3 regions of the Companilactobacillus sp. HBUAS59699 genome follow, and region 3 is predicted to be linked to each of the others. Evidence: predicted binding sites of a transcription regulator. Region 3 holds the regulator's gene; each other region holds the start of a gene.
What was found. Region 3 encodes Rex, which represses fermentation and respiration genes when NADH is low (regulators of the CRP and FNR family bind a similar motif). Its sites were predicted from a motif close to TTGTGAANTANTTCACAA; they were not measured.
Positions count from the first base shown of each region.

Region 1: adhE (bifunctional acetaldehyde-CoA/alcohol dehydrogenase) is a predicted target of Rex. The motif match lies at 3,086-3,103, and genes of this name have one in related genera.
Region 2: U8519_RS02560 (NAD(P)-dependent alcohol dehydrogenase) is a predicted target of Rex. The motif match lies at 1,858-1,875, and genes of this name have one in related genera.

Region 1 is NZ_JAYKTV010000005.1:194,737-200,658, forward strand. Features, by position in the region: gene U8519_RS10720 (acetate/propionate family kinase) at 1-1,017, shown strand, start outside; gene U8519_RS10725 (oleate hydratase) at 1,181-2,857, shown strand; gene adhE (bifunctional acetaldehyde-CoA/alcohol dehydrogenase) at 3,330-5,922, shown strand, end outside.
Region 2 is NZ_JAYKTV010000001.1:500,020-505,941, forward strand. Features, by position in the region: gene xerD (site-specific tyrosine recombinase XerD) at 1-670, opposite strand, end outside; gene U8519_RS02555 (S1-like domain-containing RNA-binding protein) at 716-1,576, opposite strand; gene U8519_RS02560 (NAD(P)-dependent alcohol dehydrogenase) at 1,927-3,048, shown strand; gene U8519_RS02565 (DUF4931 domain-containing protein) at 3,355-4,152, opposite strand; gene pyk (pyruvate kinase) at 4,257-5,922, opposite strand, start outside.
Region 3 is NZ_JAYKTV010000002.1:52,487-58,408, forward strand. Features, by position in the region: gene U8519_RS03830 (cation:dicarboxylate symporter family transporter) at 1-440, opposite strand, end outside; gene U8519_RS03835 (alpha/beta fold hydrolase) at 513-1,325, opposite strand; gene manA (mannose-6-phosphate isomerase, class I) at 1,411-2,379, opposite strand; gene U8519_RS03845 (redox-sensing transcriptional repressor Rex) at 2,412-3,071, opposite strand; gene U8519_RS03850 (ABC-F family ATP-binding cassette domain-containing protein) at 3,212-5,125, shown strand; gene U8519_RS03855 (DUF368 domain-containing protein) at 5,208-5,922, shown strand, end outside.

The sequences.
Region 1 (5,922 bases), on a different contig from region 3:
CCTGACCACATCACTGCTGTTAATAAGATGCTAGAAAAACTATTGGAAATGAAAATTATCAATAGTTATGATGAGATCACAGGTATTGGACATCGTGTTGTTGCCGGAGGAAATATCTTCAAAGATTCAGCCGTAATAACACCTAAGGTAATTCAACAAATCAAGGATTTAGCAGAATTTGCCCCACTACACAATCCAGGCCAAGCTGCTGGTATTGAAGCATTCCAAAAGATCCTTCCAGATGTTCCCCAAGTTGCTGTATTTGATACTTCATTCCATCAAACTATGGATCCAGTAAATTATCTATACAGTTTGCCATATGAATACTATGAAAAATACGGTGTTCGTAAGTTTGGTGCACATGGAACTAGCCACCGTTATGTTTCTAAGGCAGCTGCTGATTTTTTAGGTAAGCCAATTGAAGACTTGAAGATCATCTCTGCCCATCTTGGTAGTGGTGCTTCGATCGATGCTATCAAGGGAGGTAAGTCTGTTGATACATCAATGGGCTTCACCCCACTTGCAGGTATTACTATGAGTACTCGTTCAGGAGATATCGATGCATCTCTAGTTGCATTCTTAATGCAAAAACTTAAAATTACAGACATTCAAGATATGATCGATATTTTGAATAACAAATCTGGATTACTTGGTATTTCAGGAGTCTCACCTGATATGCGTGATTTGATTGCTACAAAGGATGACAATAAGCGTTCAGAATTAGCAATTGAAATTTTCATCAATCGTATTGTTAAGTATATCGGTTCATACATTGCGCTATTAGGTGGAACAGATGTAATCTTATTCACTGCTGGAATGGGTGAAGGAAATCCATGGATTCGTGAATTGATTGCTAATAGTTTCAATTACATGGGTGTTAAGATCGACAAAGAGGCTAATGAAAACGGCAAAGGAATTCGTAAGATCAGTACTGATGATTCATCAGTAGATGTATTGGTCGTACCTACAGACGAAGAATTAATGATCGTTCGTGATGTTGTTAGATTAACAAAATAAAAAGTAGAGCTTAACGGCTCTGCTTTTTTATTATTTAAATTATCAAAAAATATATTGTATATTTATCAATTTTTAGCTATATAATTTAGAAAGCCTTTACATTTGTTCGCAAACTAGCTATATTTAAGTTGTAGGGAGTAACAATTTGAACGGAGGTCATAATATGACAAGAAAAGCTTATATGATTGGTACAGGTATTGGTAACTTAGCTGCTGGTATTTATTTGATCCGTGATGGTGGTTTCAAGGGTGACCAGATAACAATGATGGGTCTTGAAAAGCACGGTGCGAATGATGGTGCAGCTGTTTCGACATATGAAAATGAATATAGTAATCAAGCTTTATCTAATAACAAAGGTTTCTTGGCCAAGGGTGGCCGTATGTTGAACGAAGAAACATTTGAGAACCTTTGGGATGTTTTACGTTCAGTACCATCTTTGGATAATCCGGGTCAAACAGTTACAGATGATATTCTTAATTTTGACCACGCACATCCAACACATGATGTTGGTCGTTTGATTGATCATAATGGACCACGTGTTAAAAATAATAAAGACAATTATAGACATATGCAGTTCAACAACAAAGATAGAATGTTGCTGACTAAACTAATGATGATGCCAGAAAAGGATGAAGAAAGACTTAACAATGTAAGTATTGCTGAATACTTTGCAAGTAGTCCACATTTCTTCACAACTAACTTCTGGTATATGTGGCAAACTACCTTTGCCTTTAAGCGTGCCAGTTCAGCTGTTGAACTTCGTCGTTATATGAATCGTATGATTCTAGAATTTACACGTATCAACACATTGGAAGGTGTAACAAGATCTCCATACAACCAATACGAGAGTATTATTTTGCCAATGCGTAAGTACCTAGAGGATCGTGGCGTAACTTTCATCAATAATCGCAAAGTTACAGATATTGAATTTAAAGATACTCCTTTACAAGATGATATTATAGTTACTGGTTTGAAGTATGAAGAAGTTGATAATGATAACAAGGAAGGTCACTTGGATATTGATGAGAATGACTTAGTATTTGACACTAATGGTTCAATCACAGATAGCTCATCAATTGGTGATTTCAATACAGCAATTACTGAAAAAGACGAATACGCTCCAAGTGCTGCACTTTGGAAGAAAGCTGCTGAGAAGTTCTACTCCTTAGGTAATCCAGATAAGTTCTTCGGTGATCGCACTCAAAGTGAATGGTTGAGTTTTACAGTTACAACTAACAATCATTTCTTACTCAATGAAATTGCTCGTATTACGGAACAAGAACCAGGCAATGCCTTGAATACATGGATCGATAGTACACCGTTGATGTCATTAGTAATTCATCATCAACCACACTTCAAGGCACAAAAGCCTAATGAATCAACATTCTGGGGTTACTTCATGTATCCACGTCGTAATGGTGACTATGTTCAAAAACCTGTTATTGAAATGACTGGTGAGGAAATGCTTAAAGAATTATTAGGTCACCTTGCTGAAGTTGATCCAAGTAAAGACAATATTAAGAATCATACACAAGAGATCATGGATAGCATTGTTAATGTGATTCCGGTCTATCTTCCATATGCTAGTGCAATGTTCAATCAAAGAGCTGTGGGTGATCGTCCAGATGTTGTTCCAAAGCACAGCAAGAACTTGGCCTTTATTAGTCAATTCTGTGAACAACCATTCGATATGGTCTTTACAGAACAATACTCATTTAGAGCTGCTCAAAGAGCCGTTTATACATTGTTAGGAATTCCTTTAACAGAAATGACGCCAATGCATCATTATGAAAAAGATCCTAAAGTTATGGCAAGAGCTGCTAAAACAATGTTTAGATAAGATTAAGCAAGAGGGCGAGACAAAACGCGTTTAATTTCTGAGTATAACCGAAAAAGATTTGACATTTACGTAGTAAATGCCAGATCTTTTTTTGTTAAACGGAAGAAATTGTGTTTTGACACGCGCTTACGCTGTAAATTCATATGGCTACCGAATTATGTCACATTCCCTATTTGTGCACTTGTGAAGATACTTTAACAAGCACAAATAGTGTGCCAGTAGCAGCTATTGAATTATATTTCACAAATATCACATTACATTTTGTATACTTACTGACAGGAAAACATGAAAACGTTTTCAAAAATAAACGCTTATATAACAATGATTATCGAATAATTATTGTACATTTTGTTAAATTTATTGCTTTTTAACTGAAAACAGTTGCTATATTTTCAAAGCATGATAAGATAGAACGTGAAATATGTAACGTGAATTAATTAACAAAATATCATTCTGTCTTGGAGGTATAGCAATGTTAAAGGATTCTAAAGAAGTAACTCAAGTTAAAGAAGATCAAGTTGGCCCAGTGACCAATGAGATGGTAATGAAAGCTCAAAAGGCACTTAATATTATGGATAGTTTCACTCAAGAGCAAGTGGATCATATTGTTCACCATATGGCGATTGCTGGTTTGAATGCAAGTTTGGAATTAGCAAAGTTGGCTCACGAAGAAACTGGACGTGGTGTAACAGAGGATAAAGTTATTAAAAATATGTTTGCGACTGAAGAGATCTGGCACTCAATAAAACGTGACAAGACGGTCGGAATTATCGAGGATGATAAGGAACATCGTTTGATCAAAGTTGCTGAACCACTCGGTGTTTTGGCAGGTGTAACTCCAGTTACTAATCCAACGTCTACAACCATGTTCAAATCTTTAATAGCACTAAAAACTCGTAATCCAATTATCTTTGGATTCCATCCTCAAGCACAAAAGTCATCAGTAGCTGCAGCCAAAGTAATGTTAAAAGCAGCCGTTGAAGCAGGAGCACCTGAGAATGTTATTCAATGGATCGAAAAACCAAGTATTGAAGCAACTTCAGCCTTGATGAATCATCCTGGTGTTGCTAGTGTATTGGCAACTGGAGGTCCTGGTATGGTCAAAGCAGCTTATTCAACCGGTAAACCAGCACTGGGTGTTGGACCTGGTAATGGACCGGCATATATTGAGAAGACCGCAAATATTAAACGTGCTGTTAATGACATTGTATTATCCAAGACATTCGATAATGGTATGGTCTGTGCTTCAGAAAACAGTGCTATTGTTGATCAAGAAATTTATAAAGAAGTAAAAGAACAATTAGAAAAGAACAAAGTTTATTTCATCAAAAAGAGTGATCATAAGGCTTTAGCTGAGGCTATGTTTAGACCAGAAGGAGGAGTGAAAGGTCCTATTGCTGGTAAGTCTGCAATTGAAATTGCAAAGTTAGCAGGAATTAAAGTACCAGCAGACACAAAAGTTATCGGAGTTGAAATTACTGGAATTGGACCTAGTGAACCACTATCAGCCGAAAAATTATCACCAGTTTTATCAGTATTCAAGGCTAAGAATCATAAAGATGCTTTTGATAAAGCTGATAAGTTATTACACTTTGGCGGTTTAGGTCATACGGTAGCAATCCACACAATGGATGAAGATCTAGCAACTGAATTTGGTATTAAGATGAAGGCAAGTAGAGTCCTCGTCAATACACCTGCCGCTATCGGTGGTATTGGTAATTTGTACAACGAGATGATCCCATCACTAACATTAGGTACAGGTTCATGGGGTAAGAATTCAGTTTCACATAATGTTTCGTCATTTGATTTGCTTAATATTAAGACGATTGCTAGACGGAGAAACAATATGCAATGGATCAAACAGCCTCGTGTTTACTTTGAAAAAACATCAGTACGTTATCTTGAAGATCTAGAAGGGATGAGTCGTGCATTTATCGTTTGTGATCCTGTCATGGTTCAATTGGGTTATGTGAATACTGTTGTTGATGAATTGAAACACAGTAAGACTAATGTTGAATATTCAATGTTCTCTGATGTGGATTCAGTCGCTACTACTGATATGGTTCAACGTGGAGTCACTCAAATGAAACTCTTCAAACCTGATACGATCATCGCTTTGGGTGGTGGAACAACTATGGATGCCGCAAAAGACATGTGGTTATTCTATGAACATCCCGATGTTGATTTGTTTGGTGCAAAGCAAGGCTTCATAGATATCAGAAAGCGTACATACAAATTCCCTAAACCTGAAAAGACACAATTTGTTGCTATTCCAACGACATTTGGAACTGGTTCAGAGGTAACACCATTTACTTCAATTACTGATTCGAAGACAAATGTTAAATATCCAATTGCCGACTACTCTTTGACGCCTGATGTTGCCATTGTCGATTCACAATTTGTTGAGACAATGCCTAAGGATGTTATTGCTGAATCTGGGTTGGACGTATTGAATAATGCTATTGAATCATATGTTTCAAATATGGCATCTGATTATACACGCCCTTATGCTTTGCAAGCTATCAAGATAGTATTCGATAATTTAGCTAAAGCATACAATGGTGATCCTGATGCACAAGCCGAAATGCACAATGCTTCTACTTTGGCAGGTATGTCATTCGGTAATGCCTTTGCTGGTGTCGGTCATTCAATTACCGATGTTTTGAATAACGAGTTCGGTATTAGACACGGACTGGCTTCGATAATCGCTCTACCTCAAGTCATTAGATACAATTTTGAACAACCGACAAAGATCGCAATGTGGCCTAAGTATGAAAACTTTAGAGCTGATGAAGATTATGCAACAATTGCACGTTCTATTGGTTTAAATGGTAAGAATAATGAAGAATTGCGTGATGGTTTGATTAATAGAATTATTGATTTAGCACATCGTGTTGATGTCAAGTTAAGCTTGAAGGATAACGGAATCAATAAGGCCGAATTTGATAAGAAGATCGATTCTCTAGCAGAATCAGCCTTTGCAGATCAATTCTCCTTCGCTAACCCTAAAGAACCATTGATTACTGAATTGAAGCAAGTATTGTTAGATGCTTATGAAGGTAAAA
Region 2 (5,922 bases), on a different contig from region 3:
TTCGCCAAATGGATTGACGAGTCAATTTATTACCCCGAAAATTCAAGAAGACTTCTTTTTGCTCGCCATATCGTTGCACTAACTGCTCTCGCGTTTCAGCGAAATACTTCTGCAGCCACTTAATAGCTGTATCTCCAATCGGCAATAAGCGTTCTTTATCTCCCTTACCAAGAGTCTTGATCAACCCTAAGTCCAAATGTAAGTCACCCATAGCAAGGTTGACTAACTCACTGACACGTAAGCCAGTCGCATACATGACTTCAAATATTGCACGATCACGAATGCCCAACGGCGTGGACACATCTGGTGATTCGATCAGCGAATCGACCTCTTGCATCGAAAGTACCACTGGTAAATGTTGTCCCTTCTTAGGAGCATCTAATTCATTCATCGGATTAACTTGAATCTTATCGATCAATTCTAACCATTGATAAAATCTGCGTAACGAAGAAAACATGCGCATCTGAGTAGTTTTAGATTTACCAAGTTCGTCTTGGTTAGCGAAAAAATTAGTTATCACAAAATGGTCTTCAGGATATTCTGATTTTTTATTATTTTCTAAATAGTAACTAAACTCTAATAAATCTTGTTGATACGAGGTAATAGTATTTTTTGAAAGTCCTCTATCAAGCCTTAAATATCGTCCATAATCAGAAATCGTATCAAGCATATTCTGATTATGAATCATCAGCTTTTCAGTCAAATAGTCTCACCTCTATTTAAGATAGGTATAACCGTCTTTTTGTTCAATTTTTCTTTGTTTCATAAGATTCCCAAGTGCTCGTTTAAAGCTACCCTTACTGATACCAAAGTATTCCTTAATATCATCTGGATCACTTTTATCAGTATATGGAATCTTGCCATCCCTAGAATGTTCCAAAACGGCCATGATCATTTGAGCATCTGGTGTGATCTCTTCAAAAGCACGAGGTCTCATCGACAAATTAAGACGACGGTGACTAGAACCAATTACACGTGCCTTAACGTGCTGACCAATATGCATAGGACCATCTTGTTCATTAACGTGAATAAAGCCCAAATAATAGTCATCAGTGATTATAAATGTACCTGATTCTCTAATAGCGATGACTGTTCCTTCTTCATCCTTGTTCTTCAAAGAATCGTTAGCACTGCGAACCAACTGCAAATAAAGATTTAAATCAGCTAATTTACCCCACAAACGTCCCTTATGATCAACATCCAGTTTGACCATTACACGGTCGCCTTTCTTAGGCCATTCAGAATGCTCTAATGGTAGATCATCTAAAGAAACAACGATATCCTTGTCGATTAAACCAACATCAACGAACACACCTAAATCAGTTCTGACATTTGTTACCTCCGCATAATCCCAAACACCTGGCATAACTGTTGGAAAATCAACTGTCATACGATTCTTATGTGCTTGATTTTCATAAACAAATCCTGCAATCTCATCACCTAATTCTGGAACTTCTTCAAGCTCTGTCAATTCAAGTGAAAAAGTATATCCTTCGATTTGAACAAAGGCCTCATCTTTATTTAAGTCCGTGACCGTTCCGGCCATAATTTTTCCGTACATATCTTTTAATTCCATAATTTCTCCATATTCCTCAATTAATAATTGTGTTAATCAAAGTACATTATTCATTACTATTTTACCAGTTATACTCAGAGTTACATAATTATTTCAGCTGAACAATTGTACCATGTTTTCATATGTAATTCGTCCAAAACTAAAAATCTTTTAATCAGTTTAAACACCCTTTTCAAGTGCTTATATATCATGTACTTCGCTTACATAAATTTTATGAATATTTGTTTTTTTATTGTAAAGTCACAAGTTTTTTCAAATTCAAGATTGAATTATTAATTATTTTGTGAAATAATTTTCTTTGTGGAAAGCGTTTCCAGAAAATATTAAATACAGAAAGAAGATTTTAATTTATGAAAATTAAAGCTGCTGTTGTTGATAAAGTAAACGATCCATTTGTTATCAGAGATGACATCGAACTTGCCGATCTACAAGACGATGGTCTACAAGTAAAGGTTGTCGCATCAGGTATTTGCCACTCTGATGAAGCATTGCGTAAAGGTGATGCTGGTTTTGACCTACCTGCTATTCTTGGACATGAAGGATCAGGTATCGTTGAAAAAGTTGGTAAGAATGTTCACAACTTTGAAGTTGGTGATCACATCATCATGTCATTCTACTCATGTGGAGAATGTGATAATTGTCTCAAGGGAATCCCAACACAATGTCGTAAATATGCTGCTTCAAATCTAAGTGGTACACGTCCTGACGGTAGTGATCACTTCACAGAAAATGGTAAACATATCAGTGATATGTTCAATCAATCATCATTTACAACACATACTGTAATTAATAAGAGAAATGCTGTTAAAGTTCCTAAGGAACTTGACTTAAGAAAACTTGGACCTCTAGGCTGCGGATATGTAACAGGTAGTGGTACAGTCTTCAATACTTTGAAACCAAGACCTGGTGACACAATTGCCGTATTCGGTACAGGTGCCGTTGGACTTGCTGCTATGATGGCTGGTAAGATCTCTGGATGTACACACGTTATCGCTGTTGATATCGTCCCATCACGTCTTGAACTTGCTCAAAAGATGGGTGCTACAGATATCGTTGACAGTTCTAAAGAAGATGCTGTTGAAGCAATCAAGAAGATCACAAATGGCTTAGGTGTTGACTGGGCTGTTGATACAACAGGTGTTGCCAAAGTTATGACAGATTCAATTGCTGCCCTAACACAAGGTGGTACAACTGCTACAATCGCTGTTACTCCACACAACATTGACATTAGTACATGGAACGATCTATGTGTTGACGACAAGAAAGTTGTCGGTGTAAATATGGGTGATTCAATTCCTCAAGTTGACATCCCTCGTCTACTAGAATTCTACAAGATGGGCGTATTCCCATTTGACTTAACTGAGAAATTCTATGACTTCGATCAAATCAACGAAGCCGATGCTGATTCTGTCAGTGGTAAGACTATCAAACCAGTTTTGATCATCGACAAAGACTACAAACCAGAAGCTTAACTTAACAAAATCATCTATAACAAAGGAGCTCAATCAATCGATTGGGCTCCTTTTTCGTACGGCAAATTTACAATTGAAGTGCAACTAAAACTTTAATGCTTTTTGCTTCGTTTCTTTTCAAAATTATATCCACGAATCAATATATCGATAATCAAGTAACAAAATATAATGGCGGTAAGCCAACAGGAAAAGATTAAGTCGCTCAAGATATTGATTCATCTCGGCAATAAATTACCGAGTTTTTTCAATTAGCGACTTTTATAAATGGATCTAAAAAAAGCTTCCGAGAAATACTCTCGGGAGCTTTTACTTTATCTCATCACATTCCGCTTCATTCTTTAATTTGACAAGCACGTCGCTTGCAAATTTCTCTAACGTATCTTTGTTATCTCTCTGTGGTAATTTATATCCCACAAAATATGGCGAGGCAACGAATCTAGGAACTATTTTACAAATAATATCTCCATCTTCATCATAAAAGAAGATATTATAAGAATCGCAAGTACCATTATGAAATTCATTTAATATATAACGAACAGTAATTCTGGCAAATTCAGCCAAATCATTCAGATACTTAGCATCCTTAATTCTAATATTAAATTCTACGAATCCCATAATTGGTTCTTGGGAAATATTAAAATCAATATTATCTGATTTCCAAATCTTATAGCCGGTAAAATTATGCTTGCTGATATATTGATACCCATCTACATTATTTAAACCAACCACTTGGAAATGTGGATGTCTAAGACTGCCACCTGACATGGGACCAAAATTCTTATACATTAAAACACTCTTATATTTTTTAGTTTCCAATAAGGAATTCCAGCATTCAAAAATAAACTGAAAAACTTCTGAATTCTTTTTAACTGAATAAGTCGAAATATCTGCATCATGTTCACTTGATTCGATCAAAACCGTCTGGTAAGTGTCCTTAAGTGTACGAAATTTATTTTCAAGCCAGATCATATCATCTTTTTGCTTGATAATATTGGTCAAATTATCAGTGTCACAAAATGGACACACTGCAGCCTTCTTTTTTGTGTCTCTTGGTTTTCCCTTAGCACCATCTAATTGGAAAATCAACAAATCTTTTTCATCCAAAATAGTACTCCTATCTTACGAGTATACAAAAATACTGAAGGGAATCTGATCAGAATCCCCTTCAGTATTTTTAATATACTTTAATTAAAACTTATTTGTAAAAATTATAGTGAGCGTGAAGCACCCTTGTATACAACACCACGTCTTGAATCAACTGTGACTGTTTCGCCATCGTTAATCAAGTCTGTGGCCTTCTTAGCACCAACAACAACTGGTAGACCCATAGCAATACCAACTACGGCTGCATGTGAAGTCAAACCACCGTTTTCAACAACTACGGCACTAGCTTTTTCAAGAGCTGGAAGGTAATCCTTGTCTGTCATTTCTGTAACAAGAATGTCTCCTTCTTTAACTTTTTCGTTAGCTTCTTTAGCTGAATGAGCAACTACAGAGTTACCAACAACTGATTCTTCACCGACACCTTGTCCTTTAACAAGAGTTGAACCGATTAATTGAACCTTCATAACGTTTGTTGTACCACTTTCACCAACTGGAACACCAGCAACGATAAGAATTAGATCTCCTTCTTTAGCAAATCCAAGTTCTTGGGCTTTCTTAGCAGCAAGATCAAACATTTCATCAGTGTTTGATGGCTTTTCAGCAACGATAGGTTGAACACCCCAGTTAACTGTTAGTCCACGTTGTGTTGTTTCATCAAATGTAATTGCAAGAATATCAGCACTTGGACGATACTTAGAAATCATACGAGCTGTGTAACCTGACTTAGTAGCTGCAACAATTGTGTTAATGTTCAATTCTTCAGCAGTTCTAACAACAGATTCACCGATTGATTCTGTAACGTTTGAGCCTTTGTATTCTTCGAAACGTTGGAGAGCTAATTGGTTACTGCTATCCAATTGTTTTTCTGTACGTTCGTCAATTTGAGCCATAGCTGCAACTGCTTCAACAGGGTAGTCACCGTTAGCACTTTCACCAGAAAGCATAGTTGCATCTGTACCATCAAGAACAGAGTTAGCAACATCAGTAACTTCGGCACGTGTAGGACGTGGGTTTTCTTGCATTGAATCAAGCATTTGTGTAGCTGTGATAACTGGCTTGCCAAGAGCGTTACATTTTTGGATCAAGCTCTTTTGTACGAATGGTACGTTTTCAAATGGAATTTCAACACCCATGTCACCACGAGCAACCATCAAACCATCAGAAACTTTCAAGATAGAATCGATGTTGTCGATACCTTCTTGTGATTCGATCTTAGGGAAGATTTGAACTTGTTCCATATGTTTTTCTTCAAGGATTTCACGAATATCAAGAACATCTTGTGCTTTACGAACAAATGAAGCAGAGATGAAGTTGATGTTGTTGTCACAACCGAAACGAATATCATCAGCATCTTTTTCTGTGATACCTGGTAGGCGGATTTCAACACCAGGTGCGTTAACACCCTTACGTGAACCGATCATACCATCATTTTGAACAACTGTAACTAATTCACGATTCTTGTCGTCTTTTTCTGTGATCTTAAGATCAACAAGACCATCATCGATTAATACGTGACCACCAACATGTGTATCATCGTATAGACCAGGGTATGTAACAGCGATCTTTTCTGGGTTACCAGTTAATGAATCATCCATTGAGATACGGATAACATCACCGATCTTAGCTTCAAACTTACCACCATCTTGAACAGTTGTACGGATTTCAGCACCCTTTGTATCCAAAACGATACCAACTGTCTTACCAGTAATTTTTTCAGCTTCGTGAACCATGTTCATACGTGATAAATGTTCTGCGTGATCACCATGTGAG
Region 3 (5,922 bases):
ATATTAGTAGGGATGATACCCATTAAGACTGACCAGATGCCAGAATGCTTAGCTGCCGAGGCTGAAGCCGTATATTGTGAAATACTTGAACCCTTCAGTTCATTGATATTGATATATGAACCGGGATGTGTAACGTTTGCGACAATAATACCAATAATAATAGCTAGAGTCGTCATTACTTCGAAGTAAACCAATGTCTTCAAACCAATTCGACCTAACTTCCTGATATCACCCATATTGGCAATACCAACTGTCAAACACGAAATAACGATTGGCAAAACGATCATTTGGATCAAGGAAATGAACATTGTACCAATGTTCTGCATGACCGTAATTGCACCCTTATTGTGATAAAAAATTTGTCCTAAAACTATACCTAGCACCAGACCGATAATAATTTGCCAGCCTAGACTAAGTCGAAAAAACTTTTGCTTTTGCAATTTAATGCCCCCTTAGAACGTCGGTTTTTATTATAGCAGATTTTTTACAAATTTAATCATATTAAAATAAAATTAATATTTTTTAGTGAAATTATCAAAATAAAATTTTAAGTCCATAAATTTATCAGTAAAAGGATTGTGACCTGCATTGTTTAAAACCGCAATTTGTACATTATTATTAGAACTCAATAATTTTAATTGATCACGATATCCCACGACCTGGTCATTCTTACCCAACAGAATCGTCATATTAGCCTTAGAATTCTCTAATATAAGCGGTATATCTTTTTCAAACTCAAAACTATAATGATGAGCAGTTTTGATTTCACTCCAAAAACTCCGATTGTTCTTTTTTAATCCCGGTATAGCCATGCGTTGATACAATTCCCAAGCAGTTTGATTGATTATCACACAGCTGGCCAAGAAGTCTTGATAATAGTCCTTATTCTTATCTAACTTGACCTCACCATTGAAGATATTATGATGCTCACTGACATCACGTTCATCCCTATCAGCGTTAATTACTGGGCTAGTCAAGAAGACATCGGTTATTTGATCTTTTAATTTTACTAATAATCCCAAACAAATATATCCGCCAAAAGAATGACCACAGATCATGATGGGATCATTACCAGATAATTGCTGAATAAATTCAATGACTATCTGCAAAACATCATCTGAGTTATGAATATTCTTAATGTCCTGCGAGTCTCCTAAACCTGGTAGATCCAAGTAAATTCGCTGGTAATTAGAGTCACTCATCAACGGCTCGTATATCTCTTCCATACTCGTTGAATCTAGGCTCATACCGTGAAAGAAGTAGATTGGCTTGCCGGTACCGTGGATCTTATAATTTAAAGTTGTTTCTGCTATTTTTATTTTCATAATAAGTATCCTACAACAAATTTTGACTTAAACAATAAAAGCGCCTCGTTATTTGTGTATTTCAAATAACGAGGTGCTTAATGTGTTAGTCTTCGCCAGACTCTGAAGCAATAATATCAAGATCACCATCGATAGCCCATGAATCAACCGTTGCCGGCATGATCAAATGATCACCCTTCTTCAAGTCATAGTCAGTTCCATCAACAGTAACTTTTCCATTACCACTGATAACTGAAATCAATGTGTACTTGCCAATATCATGTTTCAAGGTAACTGGTTCCTTGATCTCCCAGCGATAAACTGAGAAATATGGTGAGATTGGTGGCTTAACGAAAGTAGTAAACTTGTTCTTACCTTCAGTCTTACTTTGAATATCTAGTTTTGGATCTTTATTAGGTACTGTAATTGTATCTTCAGATTGTTTGATGTGTAATTCACGTTTCTTACCTGTGCTCTTTTCCACACGATCATAGTCGTACAGACGATAAGTTGTATCTGAACTTTGTTGTGTTTCAAGAACCATGATACCCTTGTTCAAGGCATGAACGGTACCACTTGGAACGTAGTAGAATTCGCCTGGTTTAACCGGAACTTTTCTTAACAAGTGGTCCCAGTCGCCTGATTCGATCATCTTGTCTAATTCTTCTCTAGTCTTAGCATGATGTCCATAGACCAAGTATGAATCTGGTTCGGCATCAATAATGTACCAGCATTCAGTCTTACCTAATTCATGTTCATGTTTCCAAGCATAATCATTATCCGGATGTACTTGAACTGACAAACTAGCATTGGCATCCAAGATCTTTGTTAGTAATGGAAATACTCTACCCTTAGGATTGCCGAATAATTCTTTGTGATCACTCCATAGTTCTTCAACAGATTGACCAGCGAATTCACCATTCTTCACTTCTGAACGACCGTGGGGATGTCCAGAGATAGCCCAACATTCACCGATATCACCATCAGGAATATCATAGCCGAATTTTGTTTCTAGTCTGCGTCCACCCCAGATTTTCTTATGAAAAACAGGTTTCAAAAATAATGGTTCACTCATGCAAATAACCCTCCAATATTTTTATAACTAAATTATTGATCCTCATTCTTTTCTTCTTCCAGCGACTTATCGCGGTCTAAGAAGAAAATCAATGTCTGCAACTCATTGGCCAAGTCAACGTAATGTACACGGATCGAGCTTGGTACATTAATGATCACAGGTGTAAAGTTAAGGATTCCCTTAACCCCAGCATCAGCCAATAAGTCTGCAGTTGTTTGAGCAGCGTTCGATGATACAGTCAAAATACATACGTCGATCTGTTGTAAGTTGAGTTGTTCTTTCAATTCATTCACATGATATACAGGAACTCCACTCTTAACTGTTCCGACGATCGACTCATCGATATCAAAAGCTGCAGCAATTCTCACATTATTGGTACGAGAAAAGTTATAATTTAATAAGGCATTACCCAAATTACCAACACCAACTAAGGCAACGTTGGTTCTCTTATCTTGATTCAAGAGTTTTTTGAAGAAGGCAACTAGCTCATTAACATCATAGCCATATCCTCTCTTACCGAGTGCACCCAGATATGAAAAGTCACGTCTGATCGTAGCACTGTCGATTTTTACACCTTCAGATAATTCACCTGAAGAAATTTTCTTGGTACCTTCATCCTTTAAGAATTGAAAGTATCGGTAATAAATTGGTAAACGTTTTATAGTTGCGTTTGGTACTGTTGTTTTTGTCATATTATCCCACCGTTATGTGCGTAGTTTCACTAACTATTATAGTAATTAAAAACGGATGAAAACGCAACAGGTTACGGCTAGAAAAGGCAGAAAATTCTAATTAATGATAAAATTGTGAATATACAAAGGAGTTTATTAACTTGATTTTATTACAAGCCCAAAGCATAACTAAAAATTTTGGAACAAAAAAACTTTTTTCAAATGTGAGTTTTGAAGTTCAAGATAACAGCAGAATCGGACTCGTTGGTCGAAACGGAGTAGGTAAATCTACTCTGCTAAAAATAATTTCTGATCAAGAGAGTTACAATAGTGGCAATATTGCACTCAAAAAAGACACAAATATTGGCTACTTAGCCCAGGATTCTGGACTAGATAGCGACAATAAAATTTTCGATGAGATGGAAAAAGTCTTCGAATATCTCAAGAAACAAGAGAAGCAAATGCACGACCTCGAAGCTAAACTGGCTGACAACACCGTCAGTGACTATGACCAAATCTTAAAACAATATGATCAACTGCAGAATACCTTCCGTCAAGAAAACGGCTATGGTTATCAATCAGAGATCAGAAGTGTTCTTAAAGGATTTGGCTTCGATGAGGACGTTTGGCAAGAGAAGATCTCGACCCTATCTGGTGGTGAGAGATCTCGTTTGGCTATGGCCAAGATGTTACTCGAACATCATGACATCTTGCTACTAGATGAGCCTACTAACCACTTGGATATCGATACAGTTGAATGGTTGGAAGGTTATTTGAAGAATTATCGTGGAGCACTAGTCATTATCTCCCATGATCAGTACTTCTTAGACAAAGTCGTAACTGAAATCGTTGAGATCAATCATCATTCTTCAACTCATTATTCTGGTAACTATACTTTTTATTTGAAAGAAAAGAAACGTAACCAAGATGTTGAATGGAAGCATTACGAAGAACAACAAGCTGAGATCAAAAAGACCGAAGAATATATCCAAAAGAACATCGTTCGTGCTTCAACAACTAAGATGGCACAAAGTCGTCGTAAAAAGCTCGAAAAAATGGACGTCATGGATCGACCTGATTCTGACCAAGGTTCTGTTCACTTTTCATTCCAAATCGATAAGGAGAGTGGAAATGACGTTCTCCTGATCAAAGATGCAGCCATCGGTTATGAGAAAGATCAGGTCATGTCTAAGCCTATCAATCTCGACGTCAAAAAAGGCGAACGCGTCGGCATTATTGGGCCTAATGGTATCGGTAAATCAACACTGCTTAAAACTATCTTGGGACAGATCCCGATTCTAGAAGGAACTTATCAATTTGGTGCCAACGTTCAAATCGGTTACTACGATCAGAACTTGAACAACTTAGATCCTCACAAAGATGTCTTACACGAAATCTGGGATCGTTACCCGCTACTTGATGAACAAGTTATTCGCAATACCTTAGGATCATTCTTGTTCAGCGGTGATGATGTCTTGAAGCCAGTTGCTGGATTATCCGGTGGTGAAAAAGCTCGTCTTACCTTGACTAAATTATCGATGGAACACGATAACTTCCTAGTAATGGACGAACCTACTAACCACTTGGATATTGACAGTAAGGAAGTACTGGAAGACGCATTGAACGCCTTTGCTGGAACAGTTCTATTCGTCTCACATGATCGTTACTTACTTAATACTTTGGCTGACAAAATCGTCGACATCGGCTCCAGCGGCAGTAAGATTTACCTTGGTGACTACGACTACTATCTCGAGAAAACCACCGAAGATAAAGAAGTATCTGAAGAAACCATTGAACACACTACTAGTGAGAAAAAAGTTCAATATCAACAATCCAAAGAACAACAAAAACAAGAACGTAAACTACGCCGTCAAGTTGAAGATTTGGAGAATCAGATCTCTGAAATCGACAAGCGTAATGAAGAAATTCAAACTGAAATGACCAAAGATGAAAACTTGTCTTCGTATACTAAACTAGCTGATTTTCAAAAGGAACTTGATGAAAACAAAGCTAAACAAAGTGACTTAGAGGATCAATGGACTGAATTGTCAATGGAACTTGAAGATATGGAATAGTTTATCTATTGCCTTGTTATAATTATTTTGATATTCTGAAGTTTCTAAATAAACTAATTAAATAAAACAAGTCGAGAATAATATGCAAAACAAACAACAAGAGAATTTTCTCATCCGTTTTTTTAAGGGTGTCATAATTGCCCTTGGATTTATTTTACCCGGCGTCTCCGGCGGCGTACTCGCTGCCATACTGGGAATATATGAACGACTGCTGCATTTTATGGCTCACATTCGTGAGAACTTCAAAGTCGACTTCATGTATTTCTTACCAGTTGGAATCGGTGGAGTTGTAGGTATTGGACTATTATCTAAACCACTGGAATTCTTATTAGAACACTATCAGGTGATCGTTCTATGGGGATTTGCTGGAGCTATTATCGGTACTTTACCTTCACTGATACGTGCTTCTACCTCACGAAGCCGCCGCGATATGATCGACGTCATGTGGTTCTTATTCATGTTAGTATTCGGAGGCTTATTCTTGTTCTTCATGAGTAAGATCTTTGGGACTATCCCTGCTAACTTTTTAGGATTTATTGTGGCTGGAATGTTGATTGCACTAGGAGTTCTAGTCCCGGGACTCAGTCCTTCTAATCTATTGTTGATATTAGGACTGTACTCGCCCATGCTGACAGGATTCAAGAACTTCGATATCGTTGGAGTCTTCTTACCTATCGCCATCGGTGGTGCCGTGGCAATGGTGCTGTTCTCTAAAGGGATGGAATACCTGATCGATCATCATCATTCACGGGTCTATCACTTTATACTAGGAATTGTGTTAGCTAGTACTATATTAA